DNA from 4 places in the Desulfobaculum sp. genome. Region 1 is predicted to be linked to each of the others. Evidence: predicted binding sites of a transcription regulator. Region 1 holds the regulator's gene; each other region holds the start of a gene.
The links. Region 1 encodes sigma-54, which starts transcription at its own class of promoters, with help from an activator protein. Its sites were predicted from a motif close to CTGGCACGGNNNNTGCTT; they were not measured.

Region 2: ACY69P_RS07360 (glycyl radical protein) is a predicted target of sigma-54. The motif match lies at 1,709-1,726, and genes of this name have one in related genera.
Region 3: flgB (flagellar basal body rod protein FlgB) is a predicted target of sigma-54. The motif match lies at 1,677-1,694, and genes of this name have one in related genera.
Region 4: ACY69P_RS04590 (flagellar hook protein FlgE) is a predicted target of sigma-54. The motif match lies at 1,824-1,841, and genes of this name have one in related genera.

The regions. Positions count from the first base shown of each region.
Region 1 is NZ_JBUDSW010000070.1:5,325-8,398, reverse strand. Features, by position in the region: gene lptB (LPS export ABC transporter ATP-binding protein) at 1-723, shown strand; gene rpoN (RNA polymerase factor sigma-54) at 948-2,402, shown strand; gene hpf (ribosome hibernation-promoting factor, HPF/YfiA family) at 2,509-3,066, shown strand; gene ACY69P_RS06475 (PTS sugar transporter subunit IIA) at 3,063-3,074, shown strand, end outside.
Region 2 is NZ_JBUDSW010000084.1:4,484-7,557, forward strand. Features, by position in the region: gene ACY69P_RS07355 (sigma-54 interaction domain-containing protein) at 1-1,506, opposite strand; gene ACY69P_RS07360 (glycyl radical protein) at 1,805-3,074, shown strand, end outside.
Region 3 is NZ_JBUDSW010000016.1:16,656-19,729, forward strand. Features, by position in the region: gene ACY69P_RS01995 (IMP cyclohydrolase) at 33-632, opposite strand; gene ACY69P_RS02000 (tetratricopeptide repeat protein) at 868-1,431, opposite strand; gene flgB (flagellar basal body rod protein FlgB) at 1,782-2,192, shown strand; gene flgC (flagellar basal body rod protein FlgC) at 2,196-2,636, shown strand; gene fliE (flagellar hook-basal body complex protein FliE) at 2,655-3,074, shown strand, end outside.
Region 4 is NZ_JBUDSW010000045.1:8,345-11,418, reverse strand. Features, by position in the region: gene ACY69P_RS04595 (phosphotransacetylase family protein) at 1-68, shown strand, start outside; gene ACY69P_RS04590 (flagellar hook protein FlgE) at 205-1,761, opposite strand; gene ACY69P_RS04585 (methyl-accepting chemotaxis protein) at 2,278-3,074, shown strand, end outside.

The sequences.
Region 1 (3,074 bases):
ATGAGTGTCCTTTCAGCCAATGATCTGTGCAAGATCTATGGGCAGCGCAAGGTTGTGCAGGATATCGCCGTCAATGTGGCGCAGGGCGAGGTTGTTGGTCTGCTTGGCCCTAACGGCGCGGGCAAGACCACCACGTTCTACATGCTGGCGGGCATCATCAAGCCCAACGGCGGCGCGGTGCACCTTGACGACGAGGCCATCACCATGCTGCCCCTGCACGAGCGCGCCCGCCTCGGCATGAGCTACCTGCCGCAGGAAAGCTCCATCTTCAAAAAGCTGTCCGTGCGGCAGAATCTGGAGATTATTCTGGAGCAGAGCGGGCTGGACAGCGCAGAGCAGAAGCGGCGCGCGGACCAGCTGCTGGACGAGCTTGGCATCACGCGCCTTGCGGACCAGAAGGCCATGCACCTCTCCGGCGGTGAGCGCAGGCGGCTCGAGATCGCCCGCGCGCTTATTCTGAATCCGAAATTCATGCTGCTGGATGAGCCTTTTGCGGGGATTGACCCCATCGCCGTGGATGACATACAAGGAATTGTACGCGGGCTGAAGGAGAAGGGCATTGGCGTGCTCATTTCCGACCATAACGTCCGCGAAACCCTGCGTATTTGCGACAGGGCCTACCTTGTCTACGAAGGCCGCATCATCCTGAGCGGCACTCCGGAAGAAATTTGTGCCGATCCTAAGGCTCGCCGGGTCTACCTTGGCGAGACGTTCTGCCTGTAACCTTCCGGAAATTCTATATAAATCCCTATATTCAAGAACCTTGCCAGTCTTGGTTGCAAGCTTGTTGTGAATGTGGCATGGTGCTTGTGCGGTCGGTAACGAAGTCCGCACAAGCACCATTTTTTTTAGATGCCGTAGGCACTGTCGCACTTCCGCCCCCTTTGACGGGGCAGCCTGATACGGAATCTGCAACGCCAACATTTCGCAAGAAGACATAAGCCAACATGGCACTTGAACTACGACAACAACTCAAGCTCTCTCAGCAACTGGTCATGACACCGCAGTTGCAGCAGGCCATCAAGCTGCTGCAGCTCTCCCGCGTGGAGTTGGTGGACATGGTCCAGCAGGAACTCCTCGAGAATCCCCTTCTGGAGGAGGCCGCCGTCGAGCCGTCGCAGGAGAAGGCCGAGGCCGAGCAGGACGCCCGGTCGGCAGAAGCCGTAGACAACGGCGAAGCCATGGCCGATGGCGTTGGCGATCAGGACGCGATGCAGGGCGCGGATTGGGAAAACTACCTCGGGGAGTTCTCTTCCACGGGGCGGCAGTCCTCGGCGCGTGAAGCGGAAATCCCGGAGGAGGGCTTGTCCTTTGAGGCCCGCCTTTCGTCCAAGCCATCGCTGGAAGGGCATCTGGAATGGCAGATCCGCCTCTCGGACATGACGCCGGAGCAGGTGAACATCGCAGAGGTCATCCTCGGCAACCTTGGCTCGCAGGGCTACCTGCAAAGCACCGTTGAGGAAATCGCCGAGGAAGCCAAGTGCTCCGTAGACGCCGTGGAGGAAACGCTGCACCGCGTCCAGCGCATGGACCCCGTGGGCGTTGCCGCCCGCGACCCGCGCGAGTGTCTGCTTGTGCAGCTGGAGGTCAACGGCTACGACGACCCCATCCTGCACTCCCTCGTCAGCGACCACCTGGAGGACCTTGAAAAGCGCCGCTACAAGCCGCTGGCGCGCAAGTTCCGCCTCACCCTTGAAGGCCTCAAGGAATACCTCGACTTTCTGCAAACCCTCGACCCCATGCCCGGTGCTGCCTTTGGCAGTGGCGAGGCGCAGTACGTCAGCCCGGATGTGCACGTCTACAAGTACGAGGATGACTTCGTCATCGTACTCAATGACGACGGTTTGCCGCAGCTGACGGTCAATGATTTCTATCTTGATTCCGTGAAGGATGGGCGCGGCGCGCCGGAGAAGGAATACCTGCACGAGCGCCTGCGTTCCGCCCAGTGGCTGATGAAAAGCCTGTACCAGCGCCAGCGGACCCTCTATAAGGTTATGGAGAGTCTTGTGCGCTTTCAGCGTGGGTTCTTTGAGCATGGCGTGACCCGTCTGAAGCCCCTTATCCTCAAGGATGTGGCCGATGACATCGAGATGCACGAATCCACCATCAGCCGCATTACCACCAGCAAGTATGTGTCCACGCCCCATGGCGTGTTCGAGTTGAAATTTTTCTTCAACAGCGCCCTCGGTATGGACGACGGATCGCAGGTCGGCTCCGAGAGCGTGAAGGCACACATCAAGGAACTCATCGGAAAGGAAGATACCAAAAAGCCTCTTTCGGACGAGAAAATCGCCGAGATCCTCAAAGGGCGGCTTCAGGTCAACATCGCACGGCGAACTGTTGCCAAATATCGCAGCTCCCTCGGCATACCGTCCTCCTCCAAACGCAAGCAGGTCTTTTAGGAGGGGCGGAGCGGCGACAACACCCTTTATTTTCAGGCTGAATGCAAGTACACTTTCCTCTATGGTGAGTATTCGATCCAACCCCAGCAGTTAAGGAGGATCGTCGATGAACATCAGCTTGACCTTTAAGAATTTCGAGCCTTCGGACCATCTCAAGCAGTATGCCCGCAAGCGCTTTGAAAAGCTGATCAAGTACGCCGATACCGGCAATGCCGAGTTGCAGATCAACCTGAGTGTGGAGAAGTTTCGCCACATCGCGGAGGTCTCGCTTGCCGGGGACAATATGAACATGTCCGCCGTTGAGGAATCGGAAGACATGTACTCCTCCATCGACCTTGTGCTGGACAAGATGTCCGCACAGGTCCGCAAGATGCGTGAAAAGGACAAGGACCGCCGCCGCGCGCGCGATACCGTGCGCCAGGAGGACGTCGCCGCCCTTGGCGGATTCGACGCCGAGGACATGGACGCCGCATCCGGCCCTGTCATCGTGCAGGCCGATACCTACACGCCCAAGCCCATGATGGCCGACGAGGCCGCCATGCAGCTGGACACCTTCAAGTATGATTTCCTCGTGTTCCGCAACGCTGAAACCGAACGGGTCAATGTCATCTACCGCCGCAAGACCGGCGAGTACGGCCTCATTGATCCCGGGATGTACGAATGAAGCTCGGA
Region 2 (3,074 bases), on a different contig from region 1:
CTAGTCCTCATCCTCAATGCCCAATTGGCGCATCTTGTAGCGCAGGCCGGCACCGGTGATTTGAAAGATGCGTGCGGCTTTGGCCACGTTGCCGCCGGTGAGGCGCAGGACGTTACGGATGCACTGGGTTTCGTACTCCTGCACGCAGGCCTTCAGCGGGATGACGCTACTTTTCTTTACGGTGCTGTAGTCGAAGAAGGCGGGTTCCGGCTCAGGAGCCGGGGCAGGCTGGGGCTGCTGGGCCCCGCCGAGATTGGGGCCGCCCAGGGAGACGCCAGTTCGGTAGGCATCGCGAAAGTGTCGGGGCAGACAGTCGCGTTCAATGGCGGGGCGCTCACCAAGTAGGGCAAGGCTGCCCTCAATGACATGGAGCAGTTCGCGGATATTTCCCGGCCAGTCGTAGTCCTGCAGCATGTGCAGGACGTCGTCGGACAGAACAACGGGTTTGCCAGATGCCGGCAGGCTGGAGCGCCCAATAAAGGTTCGCGCCAAAAGCTGGATGTCGCTTTTGCGTTCGCGCAAGGGCGGTACGGCAATGCCCACGACGGCAAGGCGGTAGAACAGGTCGCGCCGCAGGAGGCCATTTTGAATGGCGGTGAACGGGTCCTCGTTCAGGATGCTGATGACGCGCACGTCCACGGGAATTTCCGAATGCGAGCCAAGGCGGCGGACGCGTTTCTCCTGCAGCACGCGCAGGAGCTTGGCCTGCAGGCCAAGGGGCATGGAGTTGAGTTCGTCAAGGAGCAGGGTGCCGCCATCGGCTTCTTTGAACAGGCCGGGCTTGTCCGGGGCGTCGGTGTACGCGCCTTTGGCCGTACCAAACAGGATGCCCTCCAGCAGGTTTTCCGGAATAGCCGCGCAGTTCACCGGCACAAGGGACTTGCTGCGCCGATCGCTTTCCGAGTGGATGGCCTGCGCGAACACTTCCTTACCCGTGCCGCTCTCGCCCCAAATCATCACCGGCGAGGGCGTGGCTGCGGCGGTGCGGGCTTCGTCCAGCACTTCGCGCAGCGCCGGATCATCACCCACCAGACAGTCAAAGGTATAGCAGTCGGTATTCTTCCCGGAGCTGCGCGCCGAACCGGCACACCCCCGCGCCCTGTCGGCGACGGATGTGGTGCCCGTCCACAGCGTGAAGGCGATAACGCCGTCCTTCTTCCCCCGCCGGAACAGCGGAATAAAGTCCGACACCGTACTGGCCAGATAGTTGTTGGTGGTCTTGTAGTAATAGGACTTTTTGAGCAGGGGCTTGCCGTCTTCAAGGCATTCCATAGTGGGAATGCGCGAGAGCTCGTAGGGCAGGTAGAGGCTGGTGATGTGTTGCCCTTCGACATGGATGCGGCTGAACCCGTCCACGCGGCGCTGGATGGTGTTCATGTATTCACAGATGCCGTCCGCGTTCACCACGGCCACACCAAAGCCAAGATTCTCCCAAATGCTGCGCATGGCGGAAGTCAGGACGTCCCTGCGGGACACATTGGCAAAGGCGAGTGGGTCAACGTTCATTTTTCACAACCTCATTGCTGCATTTGTGGGTGGGGAGGGCTTTTGCCACCCTTTTGGCCCCAGCACAATGAAAGAATTGTTTGTAAAAAGAAAGAAATTTTTCAAATTGCAAACTTTTTTCACCTAAAAAGTAAAGCCTGTAGAAGGAAAAACATCCCGTAAAAACAGTAACTTAAGGGCATATCTTCACCGCTTGTGCCCTCTGGCACACCCCGTGCAAGTTCCAAATCGAACAAGCAAGAAAGCTCCGCAAGGATCATCACCTCAGGGATAATCTTTACAGCAACAGGAGACGGAAATGACGACGTGTACGTGTGATAAGCCTGCCGAAACCGCAGCCGCGGGATACGGCATCAATTGGGATACGGCCGACAGCCGCGTGAAGGAACTCAAAGACTTTTTGATGACCGCCCCCCAGGTCATGGACCCCGAACGCCTGCAGTTCCTGAACGAGGTGTACGAAGAGTTCCGTGGTGAATCCACCTACTACATTCGCGCCAAGCTGTTCGAGCGCGTGCTGACCAAGAAGAACATCTTCCTGGACGGCAACCCCATCGTGGGTACCCTCACCGGCGTCCGCGCCGGCGTGTACGCCTACCCCGAGTGGAACGTTGCCTGGATTAAGGAAGAAATGCAGATGGCCAAGATGGCCTCCCTTGGCGAGATGAAAATCCCCGCCGAGACGCAGGAACTTCTGGAAAAGACCTACAAGCGCTGGAAGGGCCGTACCTGCATCGACCTGAACAACAAGATGTTCAAGGAAAAGTACGGCATCAATCCCAAGCCGTTTGCCAAGGCCGGCATGTACTACGAGAACGTCAGCGTCGCCAGCGGCTCCGGCATTGCCGATTATCCCATGGTGCTCAACAAGGGCCTGCGCTGGCTCATCGACGACATCCGCTCCCGCTTCGAGAACTGCCCCACCACCTTGGAGAACAAGGAAAAGCACGATCTCTACCGCTCCATGATCGTGGCCCTCGAAGCTTGCATCAAGCACGCTCACCGCTACGCCGACCTCGCCGAGAAGACCGCCGAGGACGAGAGCGATCCCAAGGCCAAGGCCGAGCTGCTGGAAATCGCTGAAATCTGCCGCCGCGTGCCCGAGTACCCCGCGCGCAACTTCCGCGAAGCCATCCAGTCCTTCTGGTTCACGCACCTCGCCATCGAGATTGAGCAGATGGCCTGCGCCACCTCTCCGGGCCGCTATGGCCAGTACATGTACCCCTTCTACAAGAAGGACATCGAGGAAGGCCGCCTCACCAAGGAACAGGTGCTCACGCTCCTGAAGTTCCAGTGGATCAAGCACCTTGAGCTGGCTGAGTACCAGGGCAACTCCTACGCGCTGACCCTGTCCGGTCACACCGGCCAGAGCATCACCATCGGCGGCGTGGACGCCAACGGCAACGACGCCAGCACCGAGCTGGAGGAACTGCTTCTGGATACCCAGATTCAGATGAAGAACATCCAGCCCACGCTGACGCTGCTCTTCCATCCCAAGCTCAAGGACTCCTACATGAAGAAGGTTGTTGAGTGCATCCGTGGTGGTTCCGGCCAGCCGCAGATTCTCA
Region 3 (3,074 bases), on a different contig from region 1:
GGGCGTTGTGGCGTCGTCATTATGGCGGCCCGCTAGGCGTCGCGGCCTTCAAGGTAGTCCGCAATCATGCCGTCGTAGCGGTTGGTCTGGCGGAAGGTGGCGGCGGCCATATCCTTGCGCAGGGCAAGGGGGGCCTGCATGCCGTTTTCCGACAGGGCGGCGGTGATGCGCTCGTAGTGCTGGGGGCCGGGGGCCACAAGCACGGAGTGGAAGTTTTTGGCGCTGGCGCGCAGCATGCACGGCCCGCCGATGTCAATCTGCTCAATGGCGGCCTTGAGGTCCAGGCCCTGTTTGGCGGCTTCGGCAAAGTTGTAGAGATTGACGCAGATGAGGTCGAAGGGGGCGAGGTCGAGCTCGCCAAGGGTCTTCATGTGGTCGGGGTTGTCCTTGTCGGCGAGGATGCCGGCATGGATGTGGGGGTGCAGGGTCTTGACGCGGCCGTTCATGATTTCCGGAAAGCCGGTCACGTCGCTGACGGAGTGGACGGTGAGTCCTGCGTCCAGAAGCATCCGGCGCGTCCCGCCCGTGGAGAAAAGTTCGACGCCGTTGTCGGCAAGAAAACGTGCAAATTCAACCAGTCCCGTCTTGTCGGTCACGCTCAAAATGGCGCGACGGATTGGCACAAGCTCCATGTCGAATCCTCGCTGAAAGGGTTATCTGTTGGGGAGGCTGTGCCAGAAATTGTGGCGCGAGGCAAGGCAAGACGGCTCCGCCTCCCGCTGGCTGGGGTGCCTGGCACCCCAGCCCCAGCAGCTCTGGTCGGGGCTGGGGAACCAAGCGGGGAGGGGAGATTATAGTGTCATCGGAAAATGCCGGAAGGCGGGAGTTCGGGAGGGAACCAGAACGTCACGCGCGGCGGCTTTTCCGTTATGACCCAAGCTGGTCGAGAAGTTCGCGTGCGGCCTCGTGGGTGGGGTCGCCTTCCAGAATCTTCTCAAGGTGCGTCTTGGCCTCGTCATTGCGGCCAAGGCACGACAGGCAACCCGCCATGGAGTAGCGCACGTCGTGCTTGTCGGCATCAATGGCAAGGTAGTTCTCCATGTGGGGCAGGGTTTCTTCGATGCGCTCCAGCGCATGGCCCAGCTGCACCAGCATGAAGATGGCGATGAGGTTCTCGGGGTTCTTTTCGAGGGCTTCGACAAAGTGGCCGAAGGCTTCGTCATTGCGTCCGAGCTCCATTTCCACAAGACCCATGCCGGCGAGGGACTTGTCGTCCGCAGCCACATCGGCGGCCTTGCGGTAGAGGGTCAGCGCCTTTTCAAGCTCGCCCTGCTGCACGGCGATGGTGGCCAGACCCAGATAGGGGTCGGGGTGCACGCCGTTGCAGGAGACGGCTTTGTCGTAATACTCGCGCGCCTTTTCGAGGTCGCCCATGAAGAGATAGCACTCTCCAAGTTCCTTGTTGATCTCGTAATCCAGATGGTTACTCATTGTTTTCCCCTCCACGTGGGACTCTGTAGGGTCAAAATTTTCCGGCACTAAACCATATGCAGATTTCGGGCCAGGTTGCCTGTCTTACGGTCCGGAACTTCGTGCCCGGTGCTTTTTTGTGTGCAACGCACATGCCAAAAAGCTGCGCTATCAGCCATGATTCTTTGACGCTTTTTTGGTGCGGCACTGGGCGGTGGAATGACGAATCTTTGCACTTTTCCAATCATATCAGCGTGTTAATCGTATTGGCACATCCGTTGCTTTGGTCACAGTGCCTCAAGGTGTGCGGGGAGAGCCCTGCGCCGGGGTGCCGCATGCTGTATGCGGCGAAAATGTAGGAGGAACATGCAATGAAAAGCCTTTTCGGATCGCATCTGAACCTGACCGGAAAAGTCCTGGACATGCGGCTTATGCGTCAAAATGTCGTCATGAGCAATCTGGCGAACCTGACCACTCCGAACTACAAGGCCCGCCGCCTTGAATTCGAAGAGGACTTGCAGGCTGCTCTCGACCTCGACGCCAAGGGCAAAGTGACCAAGACGAAAAAGGACCATATCCCGCACGTTTTTGATGCCAATTCCTTTGGCCCCGATTTGGTGAAGAAACTGAAGCATCGCGTCATCCATGGCGAGGACAATGTGGACCTCGACAAGGAAATGGCGGTCATGGCCAAGAACACCCTGATGTACAACGCCCTGACCACCGTGATGAAGAAGAACTTCGCGGGCCTGAACAAAGTCATCTCTGAAGGAGGGCGATAAGTCATGGCGGATTTCATGACAGCACTGGACATCGCCGCATCCGGCCTGTCCACGGAACGCACCAGCATGAACGTTATCTCCATGAACCTGGCCAACGTCAAAACCACGCGCACGCCCGAGGGCGGCCCCTACCGCAGGCGCAGCGTGGTTCGCGCGTCCACCGATGTGGACTCGCCGTTTTCCAAGGTCATGCAGGACACCATGACGCGTGAATTGCAGGGCAGCCGTGTCCTCGGCATTGCCGAAGACTCCCGGCCCCTCAAGCGCGTCTTTGAACCCGGTCATCCCGATGCCGACGAGCAGGGCTACGTGTCCTACCCGGACATCAACGTCGTTGAGGAAATGACCCACATGCTCACCGCCACCAGAGCCTACGAGGCTGGCGTCACCTCCATCCAGTCGGTGAAGGGCATGTTTAACAAGGCCCTGGAAATCGGCCGCTAGCGCTAAGGGAGCAGAACAATGGTTGATATTCGCAGCGTTGGCCTGAGCGCCTACCGCAGTGCCATGCAAACAGGCAGCATTAATGGCCTGAACGCCACCCCGAACGTGGCCAAGACGGAAAAGAGTTCCTCCAGCTTTGCCACGGCCGTGGATACCGCCGTACGCAAGCAGCGGCTGGACGAGCCCATCACCGCCGCCCGTGCGCAGGAGCTGGCCAAGCAGTTCATGGAAGTGGAAAAGCCGTTTTCCGAAACGGTGACGGAATCCCTGACCAAGGTGAACGAACTGCAGGCCGACAAAAAGGCCATGATTGAGGATTTTGCCTCCGGCCGCACCCAGAATGTGCACGAACTGATGATCTCCCTCCAGAAGGCCGGTGTCGCCATGCGGATGACCTCCGCCGTGCGCAACAAGGTCATGGAGGCCTACAAGAAACTG
Region 4 (3,074 bases), on a different contig from region 1:
GTCAGGGCGCGCAGTTGGTGAGTTCCAGCATTGATTACGAATTCTTCAAGTCCTCACTTGGTTTGTAGCCTGACGGCCTTTTGTCAGATTGGAGACGGGGCGTCCCCTTGGGGGCGCTCCGTTTTTTTAATGGCACAAAAAAAGACCGCCCCCACAGCAGCAGTGTGCGGTGGGGGCGGTCTTTTTTGCTGCGCGCTTGAAAAACTAGCGCTTCATGTTGATGAGCATCTCCAAAATGGAGTCCGAGGTGGTGATGACCTTGGAGTTGGCCTGGAAGCCGCGCTCCGTGGAAATCATCTTCACGAACTGGTCGGCCATGTCCACGTTGGAGGTCTCCAGCGTGCGTTCGGACAGGACGCCGAAGTTGGCCTCGCCGGGCGTGCCCTCGACGGCTTCGCCGGAATCCTGCGTGGCGCTGAAGTGGTTGGCGCCTTCGCGCCTCAGGCCCCATTCATTGGTGAAGGTGAACAGGGAGAACTGGAACAGGTCCTTGTGCACGCCGTTGGAGAAGTTGCCGACCATCACGCCGCTGCGGTCCACGCTGATGCTGGAGAGGAAGCCCTCGGCGTAGCCGTCCTGCGACTTGGTAATGGTGGAGCTGGTGCCCATGAAGTTGGTTGTGGGCCTGCTGGCGGGTGTGGCCCCGGTCATGGTGGGCAGCAGGGACGTGTCGGTCCCGATGTCCGCCGCCGAGGCGACTGCGCCGCTGTCAAAGCCCGTGCCTGTCAGGCCAAGGTCGAGGCTGATGGTGCTCTGCCCGGAGGTTACCGTGGCCCCGGTCTCGTCGGCGCTGAGGAAGGTCATGTCGAAGGTGGGTGCGCCATCTTCGGAGACGCCAGCTGGAACCCAGTTGGCGGGGTCGGTGGCGTCGCCGGTGCCGCTGTAGTTGAAGGCCGACATGCCCTTCAACTGGCCCGTGGAATCAAACGTCAGGGTGCCCGCCAGTACAAGGCCCGCGCCTTTGGTGCCCGCCATTGCCGCGCGGCCATCCTCGCCGGGGTCGAATCCGGCAACAAATTCATACGTGGTCTCGCCGCCCGCGTTGCTGGCGGAGGCAGGGTCAAAGTGTACGTTGAGGGTATGGGCGTTGCCCTGGTCGTCGTACACCTTCACCGCGGCGGAGTAGGCCGTTGCTTCGGTGCCAAGGGGACCATCCTCATTGGTGCCGTCCCAGCTTTTGAGCAGGGCGAAGAACGGGTCCGTGGCGTCGGAGGTGCGCTCTTCGTCAGCGGCAAGGCCGAGGTTGACGTTCAGCGACACGGCGGACGTGGCCTTTGGCGGCACGGTAACAAGGCCGCCCTCGCCCATGGTCAGCTGGATGTCCGCTGTGGCGGCGGCAACGTTGCCGTTGTCGTCAATGGTCTTGCCCTGCACGTGATAGCCGTTGGGGTCCACAAGGAAGCCCTCTTTGTCGAAGCGGAAATTGCCCGCGCGGGTGTAGCGGACCTTGTCGTCCTGCGTCACGCGGAAGAATCCGTCCCCGGCAATGGCGAGGTCCGTGGCCTCGGCCCCCGGCTGAAAGCCGCCGATGTTGAAGTCCGTCAGGATGCCGCCGAGCCCGACGCCAAGCCCCTTTTGCGACATGCTTACATCCGGGGAGGACCCCGTGGATGCAAACTGGCTCATCAGCGTCTGGAAGTGAACGTCCGCGCTCTTGTAGGCGAGGGTGTTCACATTGGCCAGATTGTTGCCGATATTGCCCATGCGTTCGCCGTGGGACTTCATGCCCGTCGTCCCTACGTACATGGATGAAAAACTCATACGTGTTCTCCTTCACTACCGATTATTGCCCGGAAGGCATTTTTTGCCTTCGCAGGGGGATATCGCAAAGGCCGTGCCAGAATGTGCAGGATTGTGCGGCGGATGTGCTGCGCGCCCCGCCAAGGCACGGCGCGCAAGGGGTTGATGTTTTAAAATCCCCGAATGACGGTTATTTTCGCAGGGGTTGCACCTTGCAAGAGTTGCGCTTTTGTGCTGAGTGAATGCGTGCGCTCACACAGGCGGGGGCACGTTTTGCATCATCGTCATGCAGCGGAAGATGATGCGTGGCTGCGGCCTGCGTCCCGAGTGCGTGGCCGGGCAGAAAGATGCGCGCGGCGGCAAAAAAGCTTTTGATTTCAAATGATAAAGTTGTTTGTATAGATTTGCTTGAGCGTATTGAAGTCATACTGCGCCTGAGGGATATGCAGTACGGCTCTGGAGCAATCTGCGGATAGAGTGTTCACAGACAATTTTGCATTGGGCCGAAGGTTCTTCGGTCCGTTAGGGAGAGAGGACATGTCTGTACGGATGAAATTGACCAGCATAGGGGCCATAGCCCTTGTTGGGCTGGTCGCGGTGTTCGCCATCAGTGTGTATGGCGGCTGGAGTGTGCGGCAGACAATGCTGCTGGAGAAGGAAGCGAGCAGCGCCGGAGCGGCCATGCTTCAGGCGCGGCGGCATGAAAAGAATTTTATTGTGCGCATGGAGCGCCAATGGGCGGACAAGACCATAGACGCCCTGGGTAGCGTGCGCACGCGGCTGCGCCATCTTCAGCACAACGACCCGGACTTTGCGGCGCGAGCCGGGAAGGCGCTGAGCTTCCTTGAAAGCTATGAGGGCAGCTTCAAGACGGCAGTTCTGTACGAGGAGCGCCTTGGATTCACGGAGGATCAGGGCCTGCGCGGCGAGATGCGCCGCAGCGTGCATGATATGGAAAACACCTTTGCGCGCGTGGACGCGCCGGAGTTGCAGTACCGCCAGCTGATGCTGCGCCGTTACGAGAAGGACTTTATCATCCGGGGCAGCGAAAAGGCGGAGCAGAAATTTGCCGGGGCCGTCCGCCAGATGCGCACGGCGCTTGATGCCTCTGTGGACATTGATTCCGCTCTGCGCTCGCAGTTGACCAGCGACCTTGACGCCTATGTGAACAGTTTTGCCCAGTTGGTGAAGACGCGCCACGCCCTCAATGACCAGCGGGCCGCCTTCATCAATGCCGCCCGCAGTGTGGAGCCGCTGGTGCTGAGCATTGCGCAGGACGCCGCCGCGCGGCAGGATTCGGCCTTCAAGGCGGGCGTTATTGTGTCCGTTGTGGC